DNA from 3 places in the Micromonospora sp. NPDC049301 genome. Region 2 is predicted to be linked to each of the others. Evidence: riboswitches for the same ligand, from Rfam matches in the RefSeq annotation. Region 2 holds a riboswitch; each other region holds the start of a gene.
The links. A riboswitch is a leader RNA that binds a small molecule or an ion and turns the genes downstream of it on or off. The one in region 2 is predicted to bind cyclic di-AMP.
Positions count from the first base shown of each region.

Region 1 (7,339 bases), 480 kb from region 2:
TCGCGCAGGCGCGCGGTGGGGTCGCGGGCGATGGCCAGCAGGACATGCCCGTGGTTGGTGAGGAACGTCCAGTTCCGGCCGCCGGTACCGCCAGCCGCCGTCGCCGTGCTCGCCATCGTGGGACCGCCTCTCCCGTTGTCGACCCTGCCCTCGGGGCTCCGCCCGATGACCGCCCGGGGCCAACGTATGAAATCTATATCACGCATATCTTGACGCATCTTGTGGTGCGTGTGACCGTGGAGCCCGAGCCAGCGCTCGTCGCCGGCCCCCGTGAAGAGCCGGTTGAGCAGGTCAAAAGCGTGGAGACGAGGTGCGGGATGAGCAATCCCGGTACACCCGGCGGGCAGCCGGGTCCGCAGCGGACCACGGACCCGGTGCCGGCCGATCCGGCCCAGGCGTACGCCGAACTGGCTGCCGGCAACCGCCGCTTCGTCAGCGGCGCCCCGCGCCACCCCAACCAGGATGCCGGGCACCGGGCCGCGGTGGCGGACGGGCAGCACCCGTTCGCGGTGATCGTCGGCTGCTCCGACTCCCGGTTGGCCGCTGAGATCATCTTCGACCGTGGGCTGGGTGACCTGTTCGTGGTCCGCACCGCCGGGCACACCGCAGGCCCCGAGGTGCTGGGCAGCGTGGAGTACGCGGTGACCGTGCTGGGCACCCCGCTGGTGGTGGTGCTCGGTCACGACTCGTGCGGCGCGGTGCAGGCGACCCGCGAGGCGGTCACCACCGGCGCCCAGCCCCTGGGGCACCTCCGCGCCGTCGTCGACGCCGTGCTGCCGAGCCTGCGCCGTGCCGAGGCCGAGGGGGTCGACGACATCGACGGCATCGTCGACATCCACATCGCACAGACCGTCGAGACGCTGCTCGGACAGTCTCCCGTGCTGGCCGCTGCGGTGGCGCAGGGGCGGTGCGCGGTGGTGGGGGTGTCGTACCGGCTCGCCGCCGGAGCCGTGCGTCCGGTGGCCGCCGTGCCGGCCGCGACGGTCGCCGGCGCGGCCGGCGCCAGCATCCCGGTCGCGCCCGCCACCTGACACACGGCGAGGGCCGTCCCGCCTGACGCGGAACGGCCCTCGACGCGGAGCACGCAGGTCAGAGCAGCGACATGTGCACGTGGTCGGTGTGGTTCGACGGCCCGCTGTACGACTTCCAGCCGGTCGCCGGGAACCAGATCTGCCGGTTCCAGATCACGTAGTAGATGCCGAGCCGGTCGGCGTTGCGGATGAGGAACGCGGCGACGTTGTTGCCGTACGTCCGGGTGTCCTCGTTGTGCCACGGGCTGAAGCCGCTCTTCTGCAACGACCAGTCACAGGCGCGGCCCTTCGGGTGCTCCCACGGGCCGCCGGAGCGGTAGCAGCCGACGAACCGGTTGAAGCCGGCTCGCTTGACCTCCTTGTACGCGTGCAGGGTGCGCGGGGTGACGCAGCCCGAGGTGGTCGGGTCATCCTCACTGCACGACTCGGACTTCCAGTCACCGTCGGCGGTCCGTCCGGGGCCGAGCCGGGCGACCGGCGAGGTGGCCGACACCAGCCCACCGGTGAAGCCCTTCCCACCGACCAGCGCGAGCGCCTTGTCCGCGTCGCGCTTCTCCTTCGCCATCAGGGCGGTCTGCTTCTGCTGCTCGCGGACCTCCGCGTCGAGGGCAAGCTTGGCCTGCTCGGCGCGAGCCTTCACCGCGTTGACCTCGGCGAGCTTCTTCTCGTTGACCATGTTCATCTCGTCGAGCGCGGCGGCGCGCTGGACGAACGAGTCGGGGGCGTCACTCTCCAGCAGCATCGCCATCGGGCCGATCCGGCCGGTGCGGTACGACTGGGCGGCGATCTGCCCGACCTGTGGGGCGAGTGCGTCCAGGTCGGCCTTGGCCCGGTCGACCTCCAGCGCCAGCTGCAGCTGCTTCTTCTTGGACTTGTCCAGCCTGGACTTGGCGGCGGAGTAGTCGCGGTTGGTCTTCTCGATGACGTCGTTGAGCAGCTTGGGCTCGCCGTCCTCCTCGTGCCCGGACGGTGTGGGGGTCGTCGGGGCGGCCTGTGCCGGGAGGGGTCCGGCGAGCACGGTCAGTGCGGCGATCACGGCCACCACGGGTGTCAACCAGCGGCGTAGGGGTGCCGTCACAATGTTCCCTTCCGTCGACCGCCGACCGGGTTAGCTGACGGGTTCGGGGCGGAAGTGGCCCCTACCGCTGTCGCGGATTCACCCCACGTACCTGGGTTCCCGGCTCGCCGGTTGGCGATTGGGCGGTGGTACCGCAGACGCTGCTTCGCGCCTTCGGCGGTAACCGGCAGCGAGGTTACCCGAGAGTCCACCGGCTGAGCTACGCCCGGATGCCGACTAAAAGTGTCATTTCGCCATGGCGCTGAGTGACCAGTGACGTGGTTCTCAGGGCGGACGCCCCACCTGGTCACGCTGAGGAGTGTCACCATGCCGTATCCGTGCTCCTGTTCGGCTCTGGCCACCGGTCGGTGGCGGTGGACGAGGGGGTGGTCCGCGCCGGGTCGGGCGATGTGGGGTCGTGTCGATCCGTGCGCGGGGAAATCAGGGCGGCCAGTGCCTCGGCCCGGTCGGGCTGGGGTCGCGGGGCGGGCGCGTCCTCGGCGTGCGCGGGGCCCTGCCGGCCGGCTGCGGTCACCATCGCGGCCAGCCCGGTGGTCAGCGGTACGGCGGCGATCAGACCGAGCGTCGCCACCGCGCTGCGGACGATCTCCTGCGCGAGGAACTCGCTGGTCAGGATCTGCCCGATCGGCCGCGAGTCGGCGGTGAGCAGGAGCAGCAGCGGCAACGAGGCGCCCGCGTACGCCAGCACGATGGTGTTGACGGTGGAGGCGATGTGCGCCCGGCCGACCCGGGTCGCCGCCCGGTAGAGCTGCAGCCGGCTCAGCCCGGGGTTGGCGTTGGCCAGCTCGGTCACGGTGGCCGCCTGGGTGACCGTCACGTCGTCGAGCACACCGAGCGAGCCGATGATGATCCCGGCGAGCAGCAGGCCGTGCAGGTCCACGTCGGCCTGGAACATCGACAGGGTGGTGGCGTCCTCGCTGCCGAAGCCCGTGAGGTGGGTGGCGGCGGTGGCGATGGTGGCGAGCACGCCGGTGAGCACCAGGCTGCCGAGGGTGCCGAGCACCGCCACCGAGGTCTGCGCGGTGACCCCGTGCGTCAGGTAGAGCACCACGAACATGATCAGCGCGGCGCCGACCACCGCCACCAGCAGCGGGGACCGGCCCGCCCCGATGCCGGGCAGCACGAAGGTGAGCAGGATGGCGAAGCTGGCGGCCAACCCGGCCAGGGCGGCCAGGCCCCGCCAACGGCCGAACGCGACGATCGCGGCCGCGAAGATCACCGCCAGCCACAGCAGCGGTGCGGCGCGCTGGTGTTCGGCGATGTTCCAGCTGCTGGCGGCGGGATCGGTCGGATCGGTCAGCTGGACCAGGATGACCTCGTCGCCGACCTCGACGCGGGGTGCACCGGGGCCGGCGGGCACCGGCGTCTGGACCTGCTGGCCGGAGGCCGGCCCGTCGTTCATTCGGACGTCCACCGTGCCGCACGGCCCGTCCCCGGCGCTCGGTGTGCCCTCGGGGCTCGGCGCCGCCGGTGGGCACGGCTCGGTCACCACCCGGGTCACCGTGCCGTGGTGGCGCGGCACGTTCGCGCCGCCGTCGGTCTGCGGTGACCCGTCACGCGGCCAGAGCACCACCGCGGCGAGCACGGTCACGACGAAGAGAGGCACCACGGTCGCGATGAGGATCCGTCGCACCCGGGGCGGGGCGGACGGAGCGGAACGGCTGTGGTCGGAACCCAATGCGAGACTCCCAACGATCCGGTGCGAGGTACGTGCCGGCGGGCCTGTCGGTTCACCGCCGCCGCGGGAATGCGGCGACGAGCGTGCCGGATCGCTGGATGGCGACTGCGTGATCACGGACGGTGAGAGACCAGCCCGTGCGGCGGGAGGCGACGCCACGGCGTGGCGGCACCTCTGCCCGGCTGCGCAGCGGGATCCGGAGGGCCATCGTCGGAAATGCTAACCAGCCCGACCGGGGGATGCAGGTCGTGACGGAGTGTCGGGTGGTCGAACCGCCCGTGTGGGCGTTTCCGGACCGGCATGTTGGAGTCATGCCCGCACCGTCACCGCACGACCCCGACCGCGCCGGCGGCGACCAGCGACACGCCGGGCCCGACGGCCATCAGCGACACGCCGACGGCGGGTCTGGGCAGCGCGGCGGGCACGACAAGCACGCCGGGCACGACCCGGCGATGTTCCGTCGCCGGTTCTGGGTCTGCCTGGTGCTCACCGTGCCGGTGGTGCTGACCAGCCACCTGGTGCTGGACCGGCTCGGCCCCGGGCCGGACGTCCCGGGTCGATCCTGGGTCGGGCCGGTGCTCGGCTCGGTGGTGTTCTGGTGGGGCGGCTGGCCGTTCCTGGTCGGTGCGGTCCGCGAGGTCCGCGACCGGGCGCCGGGCATGATGCTGCTGGTCGCGATGGCCATCACCGTCGCGTACGCGGCGTCACTGGCCGCCAGCGTGGGCGCCTTCGACCTGGACTTCTGGTGGGAGCTGGCCGCGCTGGTCACCATCATGCTGCTGGGGCACTGGCAGGAGATGAAGGCCATCGGTCAGGCCCGGGGTGCGCTCGCGGCGCTGGCCGCGTTGCTGCCCGACGATGCGGAGCGGGTGGCGGCGGACGGGGGTGTCGAGTCGGTGCCGGTGGCCGAGCTGCGGGTCGGCGACACGGTGCTGGTCCGACCGGGTGGCCGGGTTCCGGCGGACGGCCGGATCGTCGACGGTGGGGCCGAGCTGGACGAGTCGATGATCACGGGGGAGTCGCGCCCGGTCGCCCGCTCGACAGGGGAGCGGGTGGTGGCCGGCACGGTCGCCACCGACTCGGCGATCCGCGTCCGCGTCGAGGCGCTGGGTGAGCAGACCGCGCTCGCCGGCATCCAACGGATGGTCGCGCAGGCGCAGCGCTCCGGCGGGCGGGCCCAGCTGCTGGCGGACCGGTTCGCCGCAGCGCTGTTCTACCTGGCCGCCGGCACGGCCGTGCTGACCGTGCTGGTCTGGACCGTGGTCGGCCAGCCCGACGAGGCGGTGGTCCGCGCGGTCACCGTCCTGGTGATCGCCTGCCCGCACGCGCTCGGACTGGCCATTCCGCTGGTCGTCGCGCTCTCCACCGCGCTGGCCGCGCGATCCGGGATCCTGGTCAAGGACCGGTTGGCGCTGGAGCGGATGCGGACCGTCGACGCGGTGCTGTTCGACAAGACCGGCACCCTGACCCGGGGCGAGCACGCGGTCACCGACCTGGTGACGGCGTCCGGCGTCGGGCGGGACGAGGTGCTGCGGATCGCGGCCGGCGTGGAGTCGGACAGCGAGCATCCGCTGGCTCGGGCGATCGTGGCGGCAGCCGGGAGCACCGGCCCGGCCCCGGCCGCCGGGTTCCGGTCGCTGCCGGGCCGCGGCGTGCAGGCCACCGTCGACGGTACGCCGTACGCGGTGGGCGGCCCGGCGCTGCTGCGGGAGCTGAGCCTGTCGCTGCCGGGCGAGCTGGAGGCGGCGATCGGGCGGTGGTCGGCTCGGGGCGCCGCGGTGCTGCACCTGGTGCGGCTGCCGGACACCGTGCTCGGCGCGTTCGCACTGACCGACGAGGTGCGTCCGGAGGCCCGGGAGGCCATCGTCGAGCTGCGCGCCGAGGGCGTCCGCACCATCGCCATGATCACCGGTGACGCCCGCCCGGTGGCCGAGGCGGTCGCCGCCGAACTCGGCTTCCGGCAGGGCGTCGACGAGGTCTTCGCCGAGGTGCTGCCGGCGGAGAAGGACAGCCGGGTGGCCGAGCTTCAGCGGCGGGGGTTGACCGTGGCGATGGTCGGTGACGGGGTGAACGACGCGCCGGCGTTGGCGCGCGCCGACGTCGGCATCGCGATCGGCGCGGGCACCGATGTGGCGATCGAGTCCGCCGGGGTGGTGCTGGCGTCCTCGGACCCGCGCGGGGTCGGCGCCGTGGTCCGGCTCTCCCGGGCGTCGTACCGGAAGATGCGGCAGAACCTGGCCTGGGCGGCGGGCTACAACGTGGTGGCGCTGCCGCTGGCGGCCGGGGTGCTGGCGTGGGCCGGGGTGGCGTTGAGCCCGGCCCTGGCCGCGGTGCTGATGTCCGCGTCCACCATCGTGGTGGCGCTCAACGCCCAACTGCTGCGCGGGGTGCGCCTCGGTCCGGAGGCCGACTGACGGCCCGCCCGGTCGGGCCGGGCGAGGGTCTCAGCCGCGCTTCATCAGCCGGCCGACCGCCGCCATCATCTCGGTGGCCATCTCGTCGGCCCGGCCCTCGGCCGCGCCCTCGTGCATGCAGTGCCGGGCGTGCCCGTCGAGCAGCCCCAGCGCGACCTTGTCCAGCGCGGCCTGGATCGCCGAGATTTGGGTCAGCACGTCGATGCAGTAGCGGTCCTCGTCGACCATCTTCTCGATGCCCCGGACCTGCCCCTCCACGCGGCGGAGCCGCGCGAGCAGCTGATCCTTGCTGGCGGTGTATCCGCGGATCGGAGTGGGTGCGGTCATGCCGACCAGGATAGCGTACCCCTAGGGGGTATGGTAACGTCCCTTCCTGTCGGATACCCCCACCGGGTACCCGTACAGGACAAGGGCAGAGGTCCGCCTCCGATTTACCCCTGGGGGGTATAGGCTCGGAGGTCACGAAGGGAGACGGTTCGATGGTCAACACGACGTACCAGGTGCAGGGCATGACCTGCGGGCACTGCGTCAGCTCGGTCAGCGCCGAGGTCGGCGCCATCGCGGGTGTACGTGACGTGCAGGTCGACCTGTCCACCGGCCAGGTCACGGTCAGCAGCGACCAGCCGCTGGACGTGGCGGTCGTCCGGGCCGCCGTCGACGAGGCCGGCTACGACCTCGTCGACGCCTGATCGAAAGGCTCGGCGTGAACACGGTGACCAGACTGGGCGGATTCGCCCTCGGCCTCGCGGCGGTCTTCGGCGCGGCGTACGGGATCGGCCAGGTGGCCGGTCCCGCCGCCCCGGTCGCGGAGAGCTCGCACGACGGCGGCGCCGCCCACCAGTCGGGTCCGGTGGGCCACGGAGCGCACGACGAGGACGCCGACCGGCTCCCCGGCGGCCTGCTCGTCTCCGACCGCGGCTACACCCTCGAACCGGTCGCCGCCCCGGCCGGCGAGTTCGCCTTCCGGATCGGCGGCCCCGACGGGCGGCCGGTGACCCGGTTCGACGTGGCGCACGACAAGCGGATGCACCTCATCGTCGCCCGGCGGGACCTCTCCGGTTTCCGGCACGTGCACCCCGACCTGGCACCGGACGGCACCTGGCGGGTCGCCACCCCGCTGGCCGGGCCCGGCCAGTGG
Region 1 covers NZ_JBFAQO010000001.1:772,854-780,192, forward strand. The annotation lists gene AB0K07_RS03670 (helix-turn-helix domain-containing protein) at 1-116, opposite strand, end outside; gene AB0K07_RS03675 (carbonic anhydrase) at 318-1,031, shown strand; gene AB0K07_RS03680 (hypothetical protein) at 1,090-2,109, opposite strand; cyclic di-AMP (ydaO/yuaA leader) riboswitch at 2,114-2,244, opposite strand; gene AB0K07_RS03685 (YibE/F family protein) at 2,411-3,787, opposite strand; gene AB0K07_RS03690 (heavy metal translocating P-type ATPase) at 4,240-6,201, shown strand; gene AB0K07_RS03695 (metal-sensitive transcriptional regulator) at 6,232-6,528, opposite strand; gene AB0K07_RS03700 (copper ion binding protein) at 6,681-6,890, shown strand; gene AB0K07_RS03705 (hypothetical protein) at 6,905-7,339, shown strand, end outside.
Region 1: it holds a riboswitch for cyclic di-AMP, as region 2 does, so the genes downstream of both, AB0K07_RS03680 (hypothetical protein) here and AB0K07_RS01410 (NlpC/P60 family protein) in region 2, are expected to answer to the same signal.

Region 2 (7,339 bases):
GGGCAGCTTCCGGGTGCCGTCCTCCAGTTTGTCGTGGGTGCGGTTCAACGCCCACATCCCGTTGGCGAAGTGCGGGTAGAGGTGGCAGTGGAAGATCACGTCACCGAACGTCGCCGGCTTGGTGTCGTGCGCCGAGCCCGCTCCGCCCTCGGGCATGAGCGCGTAGTGGGCGCCCGGGGACACCGCCTGCACGTCGAGGATGTTGGTGACCGACATGTGGTGGCTCGGCTTGCTCACCTCGGCCAGACCGCCCTCGTCCTTCGGGTCGAAGGGCCACCGGTTGACGTGCCAGTGGAAGGTGTGGGTCTCCCGTTCGGCGGCGTGCAGCAGCCGGATCTGCATCGGCTCACCGCGGTAGTTCGCGAAGACGAGGTCGCCGCCGCCCGGGTCGCCGTACGCCCAGGACGACAGGGCGGTCTCCTCGCCGTGGCAGGCCTGGGCGTCGAAGCCCTGACCGGCACGGCTCGCCTGCGGACAGCCGATCTCCTCCCGGTTGAACCCGGGTTCGGCGCGGTAGTTGAAGGCGAACCACTCCAGCTTCACCGGAATCTCACCCTGAACGAGTGCGTCCGCGTCCCCGCCGGAGAGCCCGGGCAGCGTGCCCCGCTTGAGTTTGCTCAGCTCAGCGGCCGTCGGGTCCACGCACTCGCCGTCGGCCCGATCGTCGTCGGCGCCGTCCTGTCCGCGACAGAACCGGGTGAGAATGCCGGACGCCGCTTCCACTTCGTCGTGCATGAAGATCACGTGTTCGCGGTGGTCCGGCGCGCCGGACGCCGGGTCCTTGATGACGGCGCGGGTGCCGGAGGTGAGTGGCGCTCCGGTGCGCGCGTCCACCCAACTGGTGCCGGCCTTCTCCACCACGATCGCGCCGAATGCGCCGAAGGAGTGGGACCCGATCGCATTGCCGGCCCCGGTCTCGACCGACGAGAGATCCGCGCCGTCGTTGAAGTGGAACTCGCCCTCCACCGTCGCGGAGTACCGGTATGTGCCGCTGGCTCCGGGTGCCACCGTCGAGTCGGGGTTCGAGCCGGCCGCCGTCCCGTCCGACCCCTTGACGTCGTAGGCCAGTCCCTCCATGTGGATGGAGGCCGCGGGCGCCGCAGCAGGGTTGAAGTCGTTGTGTGGCCGGGTCCGCGCCGGCGCGAACCGGCGTGGTTCGGGCGTAACCGTGCCCGCTGCCGCCAACTGCTCGCCGGGCAGCAGGAAGATCGAGTTGTCCCGGACGAACGACGGTGCGGCCTCGTGGAGCCGGTTGGTGAACCGGATCGTCACGCAGTCGCCCCGGTGCGCGCGGAGCACCAGGGGCTCGATCAGATCCGCCTGGTGGAACGGATCGGCCGCCTGGGCGAACTCCTGACGGACCCTCCCGATGTTCTCGTCGAGAACGTACATCCGGCCTTCCGGCACCACGTCCCCGAAGCGGTTCAGGAAGATCGGGATGTTGATCAGCGAGACGTCGAAGGACCGTGCCGGCGCGCCCGCCACGCACGGACTGCCGGGATTCGTCGCCTTCGGTGGAAGGTCGGCCGCCATCGATGTGGACATCGCCCAGACCGCGCCGCCCGTCAGCGCCAGCCACGCGCCGGCGAGCAGTCCGCCGGCTAGGTACGTCCAGCGGCGTCTCCCCCTGGCTCGGACGACCACCGTCACCGCAACCACGCCCAACAGGGCGAGCTGGGTAACCTCCGCCATGCCTGTTTGCACCGTGCCTCCCTCGTCGACGGTGTGCGCGTCTGACCGCGGGAGAGCAACCTCCGGTATGTCTTGTAGATCCACGCCCCCGTGATCTATCGACGATGACCAATCTAGCCGCTGCGCAGCGGTATGTAAATGAATTACTACTCAGAGAGAATGCTCGTAGTCTTTTGCCGGCCGTCGCTGCGATCGGTCGACGGCGGCCGCGCCGCGAATTGGTACGGAGTGTCACGGCCCCCCCGGTTGCGGATTGGTAACGGCCGTCTCTACTCTGGTCATTCGTCGGGCCGACAGCAGCTCCGCCCACCCGGGCGGTAACGGACCGACACCGCCGAGTCGCTTCCGAGCGAGCCGGGGACCCAGGTTTTCCGGGGTGAATCCGCAGCCACTGCGGTAGGGCGTCCACCTTCCCGCCCGAACCCGTCAGCTAACCCGGTAGGCGGTCAGGAAGAAGGAGTACGGAACCCGGTGGCTCACCATGCCCCGCGGCCGTCGTCCGAGCGGTCGGCGTCAGCCGGCCCGACGTCGATCGTGCCGCGCCCACGCTGGTCCCGCTTCACCACCTCCCTCGCCGCACTGGTCGGCGTCGCCGTCGTCCTGACGGGCAGCGCCACGGCCGCCCACGCCGACCCGTCCGTCGCCGAGATCGAGCGCCAGATCGACGCCGACTGGAACAAGCTCGAACCGATCATCGAACGGCACAACGCCACCCGCGTCGACCTGGCCGCCAAGCGCAGGCAGGCTGACGCGCTGGCCGCCCGGATCGCCCCGCTGGAGCGCCAGGTCGACGCCGCGATGGACAAGGTCAGCTCCCTGGCCGTCCGCGCGTACAAGGGCGAGAACGTCTCCACCGTCAACGCCGTGCTGGGCAGCAGCTCGCCCAGCGAGGTGGTCGGGCAGCTCGAGATGCTCGACCGCTTCGCGCACGACCAGCAGCAGGACGTACGGCAGGTGTCCGACCTGCGCGACGAGCTGGCCCGGCAGAAGGCGCCCCTGGACGAGATGGTCGCCCAGCTGACCCGCACCGAGGCCCAGCTGGCGGCCAAGAAGAAGCAGATCAACGAGGAGATCGACCGGCTGCAGAAGCTGCGCCTCAAGGTGTACGGCAACGGTGGCGGCGGGCCGCTGCGTCCGGCGCCCTGCCCGGCCAGCTACCCCGGCGGCGGTGCCGGCGTGGCGGTCAAGTTCGCCTGCGCGCAGATCGGCAAGCCGTACGTGTGGGGCGCCGAGGGCCCGAACTCGTACGACTGCTCGGGGTTGATGCTCGCCGCCTGGGCCAAGGCCGGGGTGTCGCTGCCGCACAACGCCGCCCAGCAGAGCCGGGTGACCAAGGACGTGAGCAGGGCCGACCTGCGCCCCGGTGACCTGGTCTTCTACTACAGCGACATCCACCACGTCGGCATGTACGTCGGCGGCGGCTGGGTCGTGCACGCCTCGCAGGCCGGTCAACCGATCAAGATGAAGAAGGTCGACGACGGCCCGATCCACAGCTACGGCCGCCCGGGCTGATCCCGGACGACCGAGGGGGCCCGTCGCGATTCGTCGCGGCGGGCCCTCGTCGTCACGGCGTCAGCGGGTCGGCCAGGTGCGCCAGTGCTGCCAGGCGCGGCTCGGCGTCGGCCCCCGCTGGCCCTGGTAGCGCGACCCGTACACCACCGAGCCGTACGGGTGCTCGGCCGGCGAGGACAGCCGGAAGATGCAGAGCTGCCCGATCTTCATGCCCGGCCAGAGGGTGATCGGCAGGTTCGCCACGTTGGACAGCTCCAGCGTCACGTGCCCGGAGAAGCCCGGGTCGATGAAGCCGGCGGTGGAGTGCGTGAGCAGGCCGAGCCGGCCCAGGCTCGACTTGCCCTCCAGCCGGCCGGCGAGCTGGTCGCCGAGCGAGATCACCTCCAGCGTCGAGGCGAGCACGAACTCCCCCGGATGCAGCACGAACGGCTCGCCGTCGGGCACCTCGACGGCCGAGGTGAGGTCGTCCTGCTGCATGGCCGGGTCGATGTGGGTGTAGAGGTGGTTGTTGAAGACCCGGAACAGCCGGTCGAGTCGTACGTCGATGCTGGACGGTTGGACCAGGGTGGGCTCGAACGGCTCCAGGCCCAGCGTGCCGGCCTTGATCTCGGAGACCAGGTCGCGGTCGGAGAGCAGCATCCGACCACCATAGCGGCGTCGGCCGCGCGGGCAGGATTCGGTGCCGGTGACCAGCGCGTCGAGGTCGCTGCTCGTACATTTGTTCGATAGAATGCCCGCATGGCTTCCTGGTCCGATTTCGCCGCCGACGAGCCCCGACTCGCCGACGGGATCCGCGTTCTCCTCCAGCAGTACGGGCCGGGCTTCGGCTACCTGGCCACGGTCCGCGCCGACGGCGGGCCCCGGGTCCATCCGGTCTCCCCGGTCATCACCGATGAGGGCCTCTTCTGCTTCATCATCGACTCGCCGAAGCGCCGCGACCTCGAACGCGACGGTCGCTACGCGCTGCACTCGTTCCCGCCGGAGGAGAGCGACGACGAGGCGTACGTGGCGGGGCGCGCCTGGCCGGTGACCGATCCGGCCCGGGTGGCGCGGCTGGCGCAGAGCGCCCGGGCGGAGCCGCAGGTCGACTGGCGGCTGTTCGAGTTCACCGTCGACGTGGCGATGCTGACCCGCCGAGACCAGCACGCCATGGGCATCCCGGGTGGCGCGCCGGGCCGGCCGGCCGTCCAGGTCTGGCTCGACCCGCACGCCCCGCCGGCGGCGGCCCCGCCGGTCGCCGTACCGCAGACGCGCCCGGCGCGTCGCAGCCGTGACGTCCAACGCTCGGCGGCCTGACCGCGGCGGTCCTGGGGGAAAGACACCGGTGCCGGCTCCGTCGTGACGGAGCCGGCACCAGGTGTACGCGGGGAAGCTACGCCGCGCGGTACGCGTTCCACGCGGTCAGCATGCGGCTCGCCTGCCCCGGGGTGAACTGGTACATGCACGAGTCGTAGGTGTAGTCCATGAAGTTGGTGATCGGGTCCAGCCCGGCCGCCGAGCAGGTGTTCCGCCCGGTCGGGCACTCGTACGCCGGCGAGGCCTCGGCCGGGGTGTCGCTGACGCTGTCACCCGAGCCACCGCAACCGCCCTGGAAGGTGTGGTAGAGGTTCAGCCAGTGGCCCACCTCGTGCGTGCCGGTGTCGCCCTGGTTGTAGTTGGTGGCGGTGCCACCGGGCAGCGACTCGCTGAGCACGACCACGCCGTCCATGCTGTTCAGGTTCCGCTGCGGGAAGGTCGCCCAGCCCAGCAGGCCGTCGCTCAACTCGCCCAGGTAGAGGTTGAGCGTGTTCTTGCCGCCCACCCGGAGCGACGACTTCATCGACCGCTCCGCCGACGAGCCCTGCACGATCGGGTACCAGGACGGGTTCGTCACCCGGTTGATCTTGTCGAGCCGGAAGGCGAACGCGGTGGCCGCGCCGCCGGTGGCGCCGGCGTAGGCCTGGTTGAGCACGTTGACCTGGGCGGTGATCAGCGAGTCCGGGATGTTGCCGCCGGCGCGGGTGCTGTCCCGCTGGATCACGTGCACCACCACCGGGATGGTGACGGTGGCCAGCGGCGTGGCGCCGGCGCCGGCCCGGAAGTTCGCGCGTTCGCGCAGCGCCGCGGCGAGGTCGGCGTCCCGCTCGCGGACCTGCTGTGCGGTCAGCTCGTTCGGGTCGTGCCTGGCCGCGGCGCCGGGCTTCATCCGGGCGTCGGCGTGGCTGTCGGTCGGCTCCACGCAGGCGCCACCGGGGGCTGCGGAGAATGCCGAGGCAGCCGGGACGACGCCCACCGCGGCGGTGCTGAGCAGCAGCGCGAGGGTCGTCGACGCGACGCCGGCGGCGCGCCGGGTCAGCAGGTTGGGACGGAGTCCCATGGGCCCACCTCTTTCTGGCGGCGTGGCAGGGGGGTGTGTCACGCCGTGGCTGGCAATGTGCGGCAGACGTTACAACTCATCGACGCATTTGAGAACGGCCATACCTTGCCATCAGGAAACTTCTTTCCGCTAGCAATGGATCACGGGGAGCGACGGTGGTTCTGCGTGGCGGGGCCGGGTTGGCGGGTCCGGCGCACGGGGGTACCTGGGTGCACCGGCTGGGTGACTCAGGTACAGTGGTGCCGCTTGCGGGTGTAGTTCAATGGCAGAACATCAGCTTCCCAAGCTGACAGTGCGGGTTCGATTCCCGTCACCCGCTCCACGTACGAGGCTCAGGTCAGGACACGTTCCCGACCTGAGCCTCATGCATGCCGGTCGCTTCTTGCGCTTGCCGTGCCCGTTGCGTGCCCGATCGCGGCCCTTCCAGATACCTGCCGTGCCGACACGGCTGACTGGAGGACCCGGCGCCGTCAGGCCATTGCGGAGAGGATGACCCGCTCCAGCACCGTGAGCGGGGTCCGCCACTGGTCGGGGTCGTCGTAGTTGCCGGCGGTAATTGCCACGGTGAGGTCCAGGTCGGGCAGGACAAACAGGCGCTGGCCGCCGTTGCCCATGCCTGCCACCAGCCGATAGCCCTCGATGGATTCGATGTACCACTGGTAGCCGTACTGCGCGCCCCAGCTGGTCTGCAGGCGTGGCTGGAGCATTGTGCGGATCCATTCGGCGGGGACGATCCGCTGACCGTCCCAGGCTCCCTCGGCCAGCACCAGCTCGCCGATCCTGGCCAGGTCGCGGGGCGCGAGTCGCAGCCCGGACGCGGCGGAGGCCACTCCGTCCGCGCCGGTCATCCACTCGAAGCTGCCGATGCCCAGCGGCGCGAACAGGACGGCCTGCCCGTACTGCGGCAGCGACTGCCCGGTGCCGTCGGCGATCAGTCGGCCGAGCAGGGCCGTGGCACCGCCGCAGTAGGTCCATCGGGCGCCGGGCGGCCCGAGGATCGGCCGCTCCAGGATGTACCGGTACCGGTCCGGCGCCAGCTCCATCGCGATCTCGGCGTTGGCCGGGCTGTTGTACGGGAGATCTTCGCGCCATTCCACGCCCAACGACATCGTCAGCGCGTGCTCGACGGTGAGCCGGGCACGCTGGGGGTCGGCCGCCAGGTCGGGGTACTGCGGGAACCCCTGCAGGAGCGGCTCCGCCGGCGGCGGGACCAGCCCTTCGCCGAGCGCGATGCCGTACAACAGCGCGGTCACGCTCTTGGTGACTGACCGGATGTCGTGCAGCGTCTCGGGCCCGAACTCAACGAAGCCCAGCGAGTCGCCCCAGGCGAAGTCCTCGCCGGCCCTGTAGTACTCCAGCAAGGTTTGGCCACCGCGAACCGCCGCGACGGCGTGCAGACCGCTGACTTGGCCAGCTTGGAGTATTTCGTTGAGGCGGGCACGCAACTGCGTCGTCATGGGGCACTCCGAAAGGGCGATGTCGGCCAAGCGGAACTGCACGCTGGTTATACCGGAGTTTCCGGTTTGGAGCGGCCCCAGTGGGAGGGTCCAGCCCGCCCGCCGCAGCTGCCCGCCGCAGCCATGATTCGGTCGCGAGAGACGGCCACCTCCTGGCTCAGAGCCTCGACGTCGACGTCCAGGACTGTGCCGGCCCACTTTGCGTACCACACCCTTCATGAGGTCGCTGTCGACGTTGCGCGGGGCGGTGCCGAGCATGAGGAACACAACCCGTTACGTCCAGCGCGAGCTGCCGACGGGCATCCGCATCTGCCGCCGTCCG
Region 2 covers NZ_JBFAQO010000001.1:296,109-303,447, forward strand. The annotation lists gene AB0K07_RS01405 (hypothetical protein) at 1-1,692, opposite strand, end outside; cyclic di-AMP (ydaO/yuaA leader) riboswitch at 2,015-2,151, shown strand; gene AB0K07_RS01410 (NlpC/P60 family protein) at 2,227-3,204, shown strand; gene dcd (dCTP deaminase) at 3,265-3,843, opposite strand; gene AB0K07_RS01420 (pyridoxamine 5'-phosphate oxidase family protein) at 3,943-4,500, shown strand; gene AB0K07_RS01425 (zinc metalloprotease) at 4,577-5,560, opposite strand; tRNA gene AB0K07_RS01430 (tRNA-Gly) at 5,809-5,882, shown strand; gene AB0K07_RS01435 (serine hydrolase) at 6,031-7,017, opposite strand.

Region 3 (7,339 bases), on a different contig from region 2:
ATCGCCGAACCCGACTACAAGGCGTTGATCGACTCGACGTTCGCCCTCGGCCTGTCCGGGGTGCAGTTCTTCTTCGTCCTCAGTGGATTCGTACTGGTCTGGTCGGCCCGCCCCGGCGACTCCCGGCGGACCTTCTGGCGCCGTCGGATCGCCAAGATCTATCCGAACCACCTGGTGCTGTGGGCGGCGGCGTTGCTGGTGGCCTGGTGGTTCGCCGACCCGGTGCTGCCGGCCGCCGCGCTGGAGAACGTGCTGCTCCTGCAGGCCTGGGATCCCCGGCCGGGCTGGTTCTACAGCATCAACACGGTGAGCTGGTCGCTGTCCTGCGAGTTCTTCTTCTACCTCTGCCTGCCGCTGGCACTGCCGCTGCTGCGGCGGGCCCGGCCGGCGCTGCTCTGGACGCTGGTCGTCGCCCTGCCGCTGCTGATCCTCGCGCTCTGGCCGGCCCAGCACCTGGTGCCGGAGGCCAGCCGCTGGTGGTTCACCCAGATCTTTCCGCCGGTGCGGTCGCTGGAGTTCTGGTTGGGCGCGGTGGCGGCCGAGTTGATGTTGCGGGGCCGGTGGCGTGGCCCCGGGCTCACCGCGGCCAGCGTCATCTTCGTGGCCACCTGGATCGCCGCCGCACAGTGGATCCGCGCCGAGCTGTGGACGACCCTGCTCGCGGTGGCGTACCTGCTGGTGATCACCGCTGCGGCGGACGCTGACGTGCGGGGCCGGCCCTCGCCGTGGCGATCCCGCCCGTTGGTCTGGCTCGGTGAGGTCTCGTTCGCCTTCTACCTGGTGCACGTGCTGGTGATGACGACGGTCCTTCGCTGGACCGGCGACTGGGGGACCGGTTTCGGCGGCTGGCGCGGGCCGGCGGTGGTTGTCGGCTTCCTGCTGGTCAACCTGGTCCTCGCCGGGCTGCTGCACCGGTTCGTCGAGACCCCGATGATGCGCCGGCTCGCTCCACGCCGCCCGACCCGGCCGGCGATCATCCCCCGACAGCGCACCGGCGACGCCGAGGCCCGCGGCGGTGCGGCCCGCGGCGGTGCGGCCCACAGCGTCGAGGCCCGCGGCGTCGAATCGGGCGGCGTCGGGGCGCGCAGGGCCGGCCAGGTCGGCGAGCGATCGACGTACGCCGACTCGCGCTGACACCGTCCACCCTGGTCAGCGGCGTCGACGCGGTCGGCGCGGCGCGGGTCGACACGCCCGGCTGCGATGCGGTCGGTCGATCTCGGCGGTAGCGTGGGACCGTGCTTCCGGTCGCGCTCACCTGTCCGCTGTGGTGGGTGGCGCGCTGGGCGACACGAGTGCTGACCAGTCTCGCCGTCGTCGCCGCCCTGGCGCTCGGCGCCGGCCAGGCCCCGGCCTCGGCCGCCTGGCCGGAGGCACCGGCCGCCGCGCCGGCGGCGTACACCCCCGGGCCGCTCGCGTCGTCGTATCGGTCCGCCTCCGCGGACGCTGCCGAGCGGGCGACCGCCGAGAGCCCCGCCGCGCAATGGTCGGCCGACCCGCGGGCGGTCCCGCCGGGCGGGCTGAGCGTCCCCGCCGCTCCGACCGATGCGACCCCGGTGCGCGACGCCGGATCAGACCCGCTGCCCCGCACCGACGGCCGCGCCAGCCAGGCTCCCCGGGCCCCACCCGGGCGCTGAGCCCACCGGGACGAGCGTCCCGCCCACCCGCGCCTGTCGACCCGTCAGCTCCCCGCACCGCCGACCCGTGGCCCCGCCGCGACCGTCGGCCCCCATCGCACAGCTCTCTTCCCGAGGTGCCGACCATGGAGACCGTCGTCTTCTACCAGTTCCTGACCGAAGTGCCCCAGGCCGCCGCCATCTGGTCGGCTCTGTTCCTGCTGGCGCTGACCGTGCTCGCCGTGCTGGTCGCCCGCCCGGAGCGGGACCAGGCGGCGGTCGACCCGATCCCGGCGGCGCCCACCGCCCGGGAGGCGGCCAGAGCCGACGCCGCCGACCTGCGCCGGTACGCCGAGGAGGTGGCCGTCGCCGCGGCGGGCGCCGCGCAGACCGCCCGCCGACGGCGCGCCGACTGGTTGGTTGCTCAGGAGCAGGTGGAGCAGGCGTGGGCCCGGTACGACGAGGCGGACACCGCCGCCCGTCGGTTCGCCGGCGCCGGGGCGCTGCCCACCCCGCGTACCCCACGCACCCCCGCCGAGTACGCCGGCCGGGAGCGCTACCTGCACCGCACGGCGATGGCGGCGCACTGGCGCGGCGAGCTGTCCATGCGGCAGCTCGGCGAGGTGTTCGCGCATCGGCACGGCTGGGATCCCCGGCGGCACCCGGTCGAGCAGGAGGTGCTGCTCAGTCGGGCGGTCCGGGACGCGCGGCTGGCCGACTACCGGGCTGCCGCCGGTTTGGAGCGCTCGGCCTGGCGCGACGCGGAACTGTCCGCCGAGTCGGCCCGTGCCCTCGCGGCAGAGGCGTACGCGGCGGCGGCCCGGCTGCGGCCGAACCCGGTGCCGGCTCCCCGTGCGGTGACGGCGACGTCCCGTCCGGCGACCGCGACGCGGTGGAGTCCGGCCCGGGTGGGTTGACTTGGGTGAGCCCCGTCACATCTGCCGGAAATCGGGCGCTCGGCGCGATCGGCCGAATTTTTCCCACGAATGCGGTGCTTTTGTCGACGGCCTGTCCGGTTGTCGCCCGCCAGTGCCGCCGTAACCGGTTGTCCCATCGAGTCACGTCAGTGGCAATACGCGCAGAAATTGCCGCGCGATTTCAGGTTTACGCAGGTGAACCTGGCTTGGCAGGGCTTGAACCGACCAGTAGTGTCGTCCCGTCTGGTGCGGTAATCGATCGCAAGAGGCGACGCCGCGCCGACCCGCTCAATCGTGATCAACGAACCGGGGACCCATCAGTAAGTCCGGGGTGAATCCGCGAGCCACGGCCCGCGGTAGGGCGATCTTCCCGCCCGAATCCGTCAGCTAACCCGGTAGGCGGCGTCGGAAGGAGTTCCATCCTCGTGCAGCACCTCTCCACCCCTCGGTTGTTCCTTCGCCTCCACGGCGCCGCGGTGCCCCCGCTCATCCGTCGGGTGAGCTGACCCCCCGGGTCACCGCCTCTCCCGCCCGGCCACGCCGGGCAGCCCCCTGAGCGGTTCACCATTCGCGGACCACGGTCCGCGCGCTGGCGCCTGCCCGGATAACGGTCCGGCCCGGTGTGCCGCTCTCCCCCCCCATCCGTGGAGAACCCCATGAAGCACACCCTGAAGCGTCAGCTCCGTCGTCTCGCCACCGAGCGCCCTTACCAGATCGTCGCCGCCTCCGCCGCGGCCCTCGCGCTCGCGACCACCACCGGCGCCCTGATCGCCGGCGCTGACGAGGCCCCGGCCAGTCAGCACACCGCGACCACGGTCGCCGAGATGCGCAGCGACACCGTCGCATCGCGCGGCGAGGCCCGCGTCGTGCCCCCCTCGGCCAGCGCCTCGCCGAGCACCGCCGCCCCGACGGCCAGTGCCGCGTCGCCCGCCGCCAAGGCGAGCAGCAACCCCGATCTCACCCGTAAGCCGGCACCGCCGAAGCCGCCCGCGACCAAGGTGCTCGACTACGACTACCAGGCGCAGAACACGTACTTCAACTGTGGACCGGCAGCCACCCGCAACGCGCTCAGCGCCACCGGCATCGACCGCACCCAGGACGAGCTGGGCGTCGAGCTGGGCACCACCGAGATGGGCACCAACTCGGCCCTGGACACCACCCGGGTGCTCAACGCCGAGGTGAAGGGCTCCCCGTACCGGACCCGGATGTTCGCCGGCACGCCCAGCCCGGCCCAGATGGACCGGCTCCAGGCCGACGTGGTCGCGGCGATCACCGCCGGCCGCGGGGTGGTGGCCAACGTCGTCGGCGACGCCACCGACACCGATGGTGGCTGGCACTCCTACGGCGGCGGGCACTACATCGCCGTGGTGGGCTACAAGGACAACGGCCGGACCGTGCGGATCGCCGACTCGGCGAACGCCGCCGACCCGGCGTACTGGATCACCACGATCGACCTGGCGAACTGGATCGCCACTCGGGGCTACTCCGCCTGACCCGGGCGCAGCCCGCCGCGGGCGCCGTTCCCCACGAGGGGCCGGCGCCCGCGGCGTTTTCGTGCGGTCAGTAGCCGATGAAGCCGTACAGCGCGAGGTGGTTCGACTTCGTCCCGCTGACCGTGTGGTCGATGCTGGACGGTTGCACGCTGCCCGTTCCCGGTCCAGGTCGCGCACTCTACAGTGGACCTTCCTGCGTCGGGCGTGGCGTGGATGACGACTCTCGTACCGGGCCGTGAACCGTGGGAGACTGCGGCCGTGGTGGATGAATCGGGTGGTCACGCCGGTCGTAGGCCGGTCTTGCTGCTGCTGCACGGCATGGGGGCGACCGGCGACGTGTGGTTGCCCTGGGCGCCGCACCTTGAGCAGCGCTGGCCCGGGCGGTGGCTGGCACCGGATCTCGCCGGCCACGGTTGGGCGCCGCCGCTGCCGTCGTACTCCTTTGCGGGCTTCGCCCAGCGGATCGCGCAGGCCCTCGCCCCCGACGACCGGCTCGTCGTGCTCGGGCACTCGCTGGGTGGGGTGGTCGGCCTGGCGCTGGCCGCCCGCGACGCCGGGATCCCGGTGGACGCGGTGGTCGGGCTGGGCATCAAGGCGCTCTGGTCACCCGCGGAGCTGACCCGTGCCGCCGAGGTCGCCGCCCGCCCGGTGAGCTGGTTCGCCAGCCGCACCGAGGCGGCTCGTCGCTACCTGCGCGTCTCCGGACTGGCCGGCCTGGTTCCACCCGACCACGCGGTCGTGGACGCCGGGCTGCGCCAGGTCGACGGCCGGTGGCGCCTCGCCATGGACCCCACCGCCTTCGCCGTCGGCGAGCCCGACCTGGCCGCGCTGTTGGCGGCGACCGACGTGCCGGTGGTGCTGGCGCGCGGGGAAAACGACCCGATGGTCACCGACGAGCAGCTCAAGGAGTACGGCGTACCGGTCGCCACGCTGCCCGGTCTCGGGCACAACGCGCACGTGGAGGACCCGGCGGCGGTGCTGGCGCTGCTCGACCCGTACCGCTAGACCGGCGTGGGTGCGGCGAGCGCCTGCGTCGGCGCCAGCTCCCGGCGGGCGGCGGTCAGGAACGCGTCGGCGTACGACTCGGCCGGGAAGTCACCCAGGTAGTGACGCCGGGTGGCCCAGCGCGACTCGGCCAGCGGGTCGGTGTCCAGCAGCCCGGTCAGCACCTCGTCGACGTTCGACATGTCGCGGCGCAGCACGTAGCCCGCCCCGGCCAGGGGGAAGTGCTCCACGAACCGCACGCCCTCGTCGCCCATGTCGGTGACCGCGTACGGCTTGCCGGAGTAGAGGTAGTCCGAGATCACTCCGGACACGTCGGAGACCAGCGCGTCGGACCGGTTGACGCACTCGGTCAGGCTCAGCTCCCGGGCCGCCGCGCCGGTGACGTGCTGCCGGCCGGTGCGGGCCCGGTCGGCGACCAGCAGCTCGGTCAACCGGCCCAGCTGCCGGGCCGAGGCCGGGTTCTGCGCGGTGTACGGGTGGGCGCGCAGGATCACCGTCGCGCCGCGCTCCAGCAGCCGCCGCAGCAGCTCCTCGGCGACCGGCAGCGAGCAGTAGTCGGCGTCGGCGTGGTGACCGGTCCAGGTCGGGGTGTAGAGCACGGTCGGGTACGCCAGGCCGCGTACCGGCTCCGGGCGCACCTCGATCGACTCGACCTGCGGCCGGCCCACCACCACGAACTTCTCCGCCGGGATCTGCACCCCGGCTCGGGCGTACCGGTCGATCGCCGCCGGGCCGGCCACGAAGATCCGGTCGAAGATCCCGGACACCGGGTTGGCGCTGGGCGCCTTGTCGCTGTCGCCGTGGTGCAGCTGCACGTGGGTGAGCTGGGTGAACCGGATGCAGTGGCTGTTCTTCGCACCGTGGTTGACGTAGAACGCCGCTCGCAGGCTCGGCACCAGCGCCTCGTCCAACGCCCGCAGCGTGGGGCAGTAGACCACCGGTGCGCTGGTGGCGGCGGCGATCGGCGCCAGGAACTCCGGCTCCCGCAGCACGACCATGAACGGCCGGCCGATCCGCTCCAGGTACGGCAGCCACATGGTGACCTGGTACTCCGAGCCGGGCGGCGCGGAGAAGTAGAGCAGGAACTCCGGCTGGTGCCGGCGCAGCGCCCGGGCGACCGCCCCGCCGCCGGCACCCGGCCGGAACCGGCGCCGGGCCAGGTCCAGAGCGACCACCCCGGCCCCGACGCCGACCAGCAGGCTGGCGACCAGCGCCACGGCGGCGGGCAGGGCCAGCGCGGCGGCCACGGTCACCGCGGCGAGCAGCCCGAGCAGGGCGGTGCCGAGCTGGTCGGCGATCAGCGGCGTCCAGGACCGCACCGGCAGGTTGGCCACCCGGATCTCCAGGTTGCCGGCGGTCCGCAGCGGCCCCACCAGCAGCACCAGCCCCAGCAGGACCAGCGCGGTGGCGACCAGCGCCGGGTCGAGCCCGTCGTCCAGCCGCCGGGAGTAGCCGACCAGCACGGCGGCGGCGATCAGCGCCGTCTCGGCGACGAGGTCAGCGCCGGGCCGGATCCGCTGCTCGGCGGCCGCCGCGGCCAGCGCGGCGACGGCCAGCGCCAGCCCCCATCCGGTGGCGCCGGTCAGCGCCACCACGACGAAGGCCAGCACAGCCAGGCCGGTGCTCAGGCACCGGGCGGCCAGCTTCTGGACCAGATCACCACGCATGTCGCTCCGTTCGCCGCCGTCCGGGTTCCGCCGCCGTCGGCGTCAGTTCGCGGAGGCCGCAGCGGCCGGGGAGCCGACCCGGTCCGGCCCGGCCTGGGCCGGCACGGTGGGGGAGGGCCCGTCGCCGGGCGCCCGGCGTACGTCGATCACCTGGCCGGTCAGGTCGGAGATCAGCACGTCCAGCGAGGACTGGGCGACGGCCTCCGCGGCGAGCAGGGTGTGCTCCGGCTCCTCGCCGAAGGCCCGCGTCCGCATCGGGGTGGCGGTGCGCTCCGGGTTGATGCAGTTGACCCGTACGCCGACGTCGGCCCACTCGTCGGCCAGCGCCTGGGTGAGGTTGACCAGCGCGGCCTTGGTGGCCGAGTAGAGCGCGTAGCGGGCCCGCCCCCGGGTGTAGGAGCTGGAGGTGTAGAGCAGCAGCTGGCCCTTGGTCTGCTGGAGGTACGGCAGGGACTGCCGGGCGATGGTCACCGGGCCGACGAAGTTGACCTGGAGCAGCCGGTCCATCGTCTCCTCGTCCATCTCGGCGAGGGCGCCCTTCTCCAGGATCCCGGCGGTGACCACCACGTGGTCGATCCGGCCGGTGGCCTCGAAGGCGGTCTTCAGCGCGGCCTCGACGTCCTCGGCCCGCTCCACGTGCGTGC
Region 3 covers NZ_JBFAQO010000002.1:557,427-564,765, forward strand. The annotation lists gene AB0K07_RS08750 (acyltransferase) at 1-1,134, shown strand, start outside; gene AB0K07_RS08755 (hypothetical protein) at 1,236-1,634, shown strand; gene AB0K07_RS08760 (hypothetical protein) at 1,760-2,530, shown strand; cyclic di-AMP (ydaO/yuaA leader) riboswitch at 2,806-2,947, shown strand; gene AB0K07_RS08765 (C39 family peptidase) at 3,187-4,023, shown strand; gene AB0K07_RS08770 (alpha/beta fold hydrolase) at 4,282-5,028, shown strand; gene AB0K07_RS08775 (CDP-glycerol glycerophosphotransferase family protein) at 5,025-6,695, opposite strand; gene AB0K07_RS08780 (bifunctional cytidylyltransferase/SDR family oxidoreductase) at 6,738-7,339, opposite strand, start outside.
Region 3: it holds a riboswitch for cyclic di-AMP, as region 2 does, so the genes downstream of both, AB0K07_RS08765 (C39 family peptidase) here and AB0K07_RS01410 (NlpC/P60 family protein) in region 2, are expected to answer to the same signal.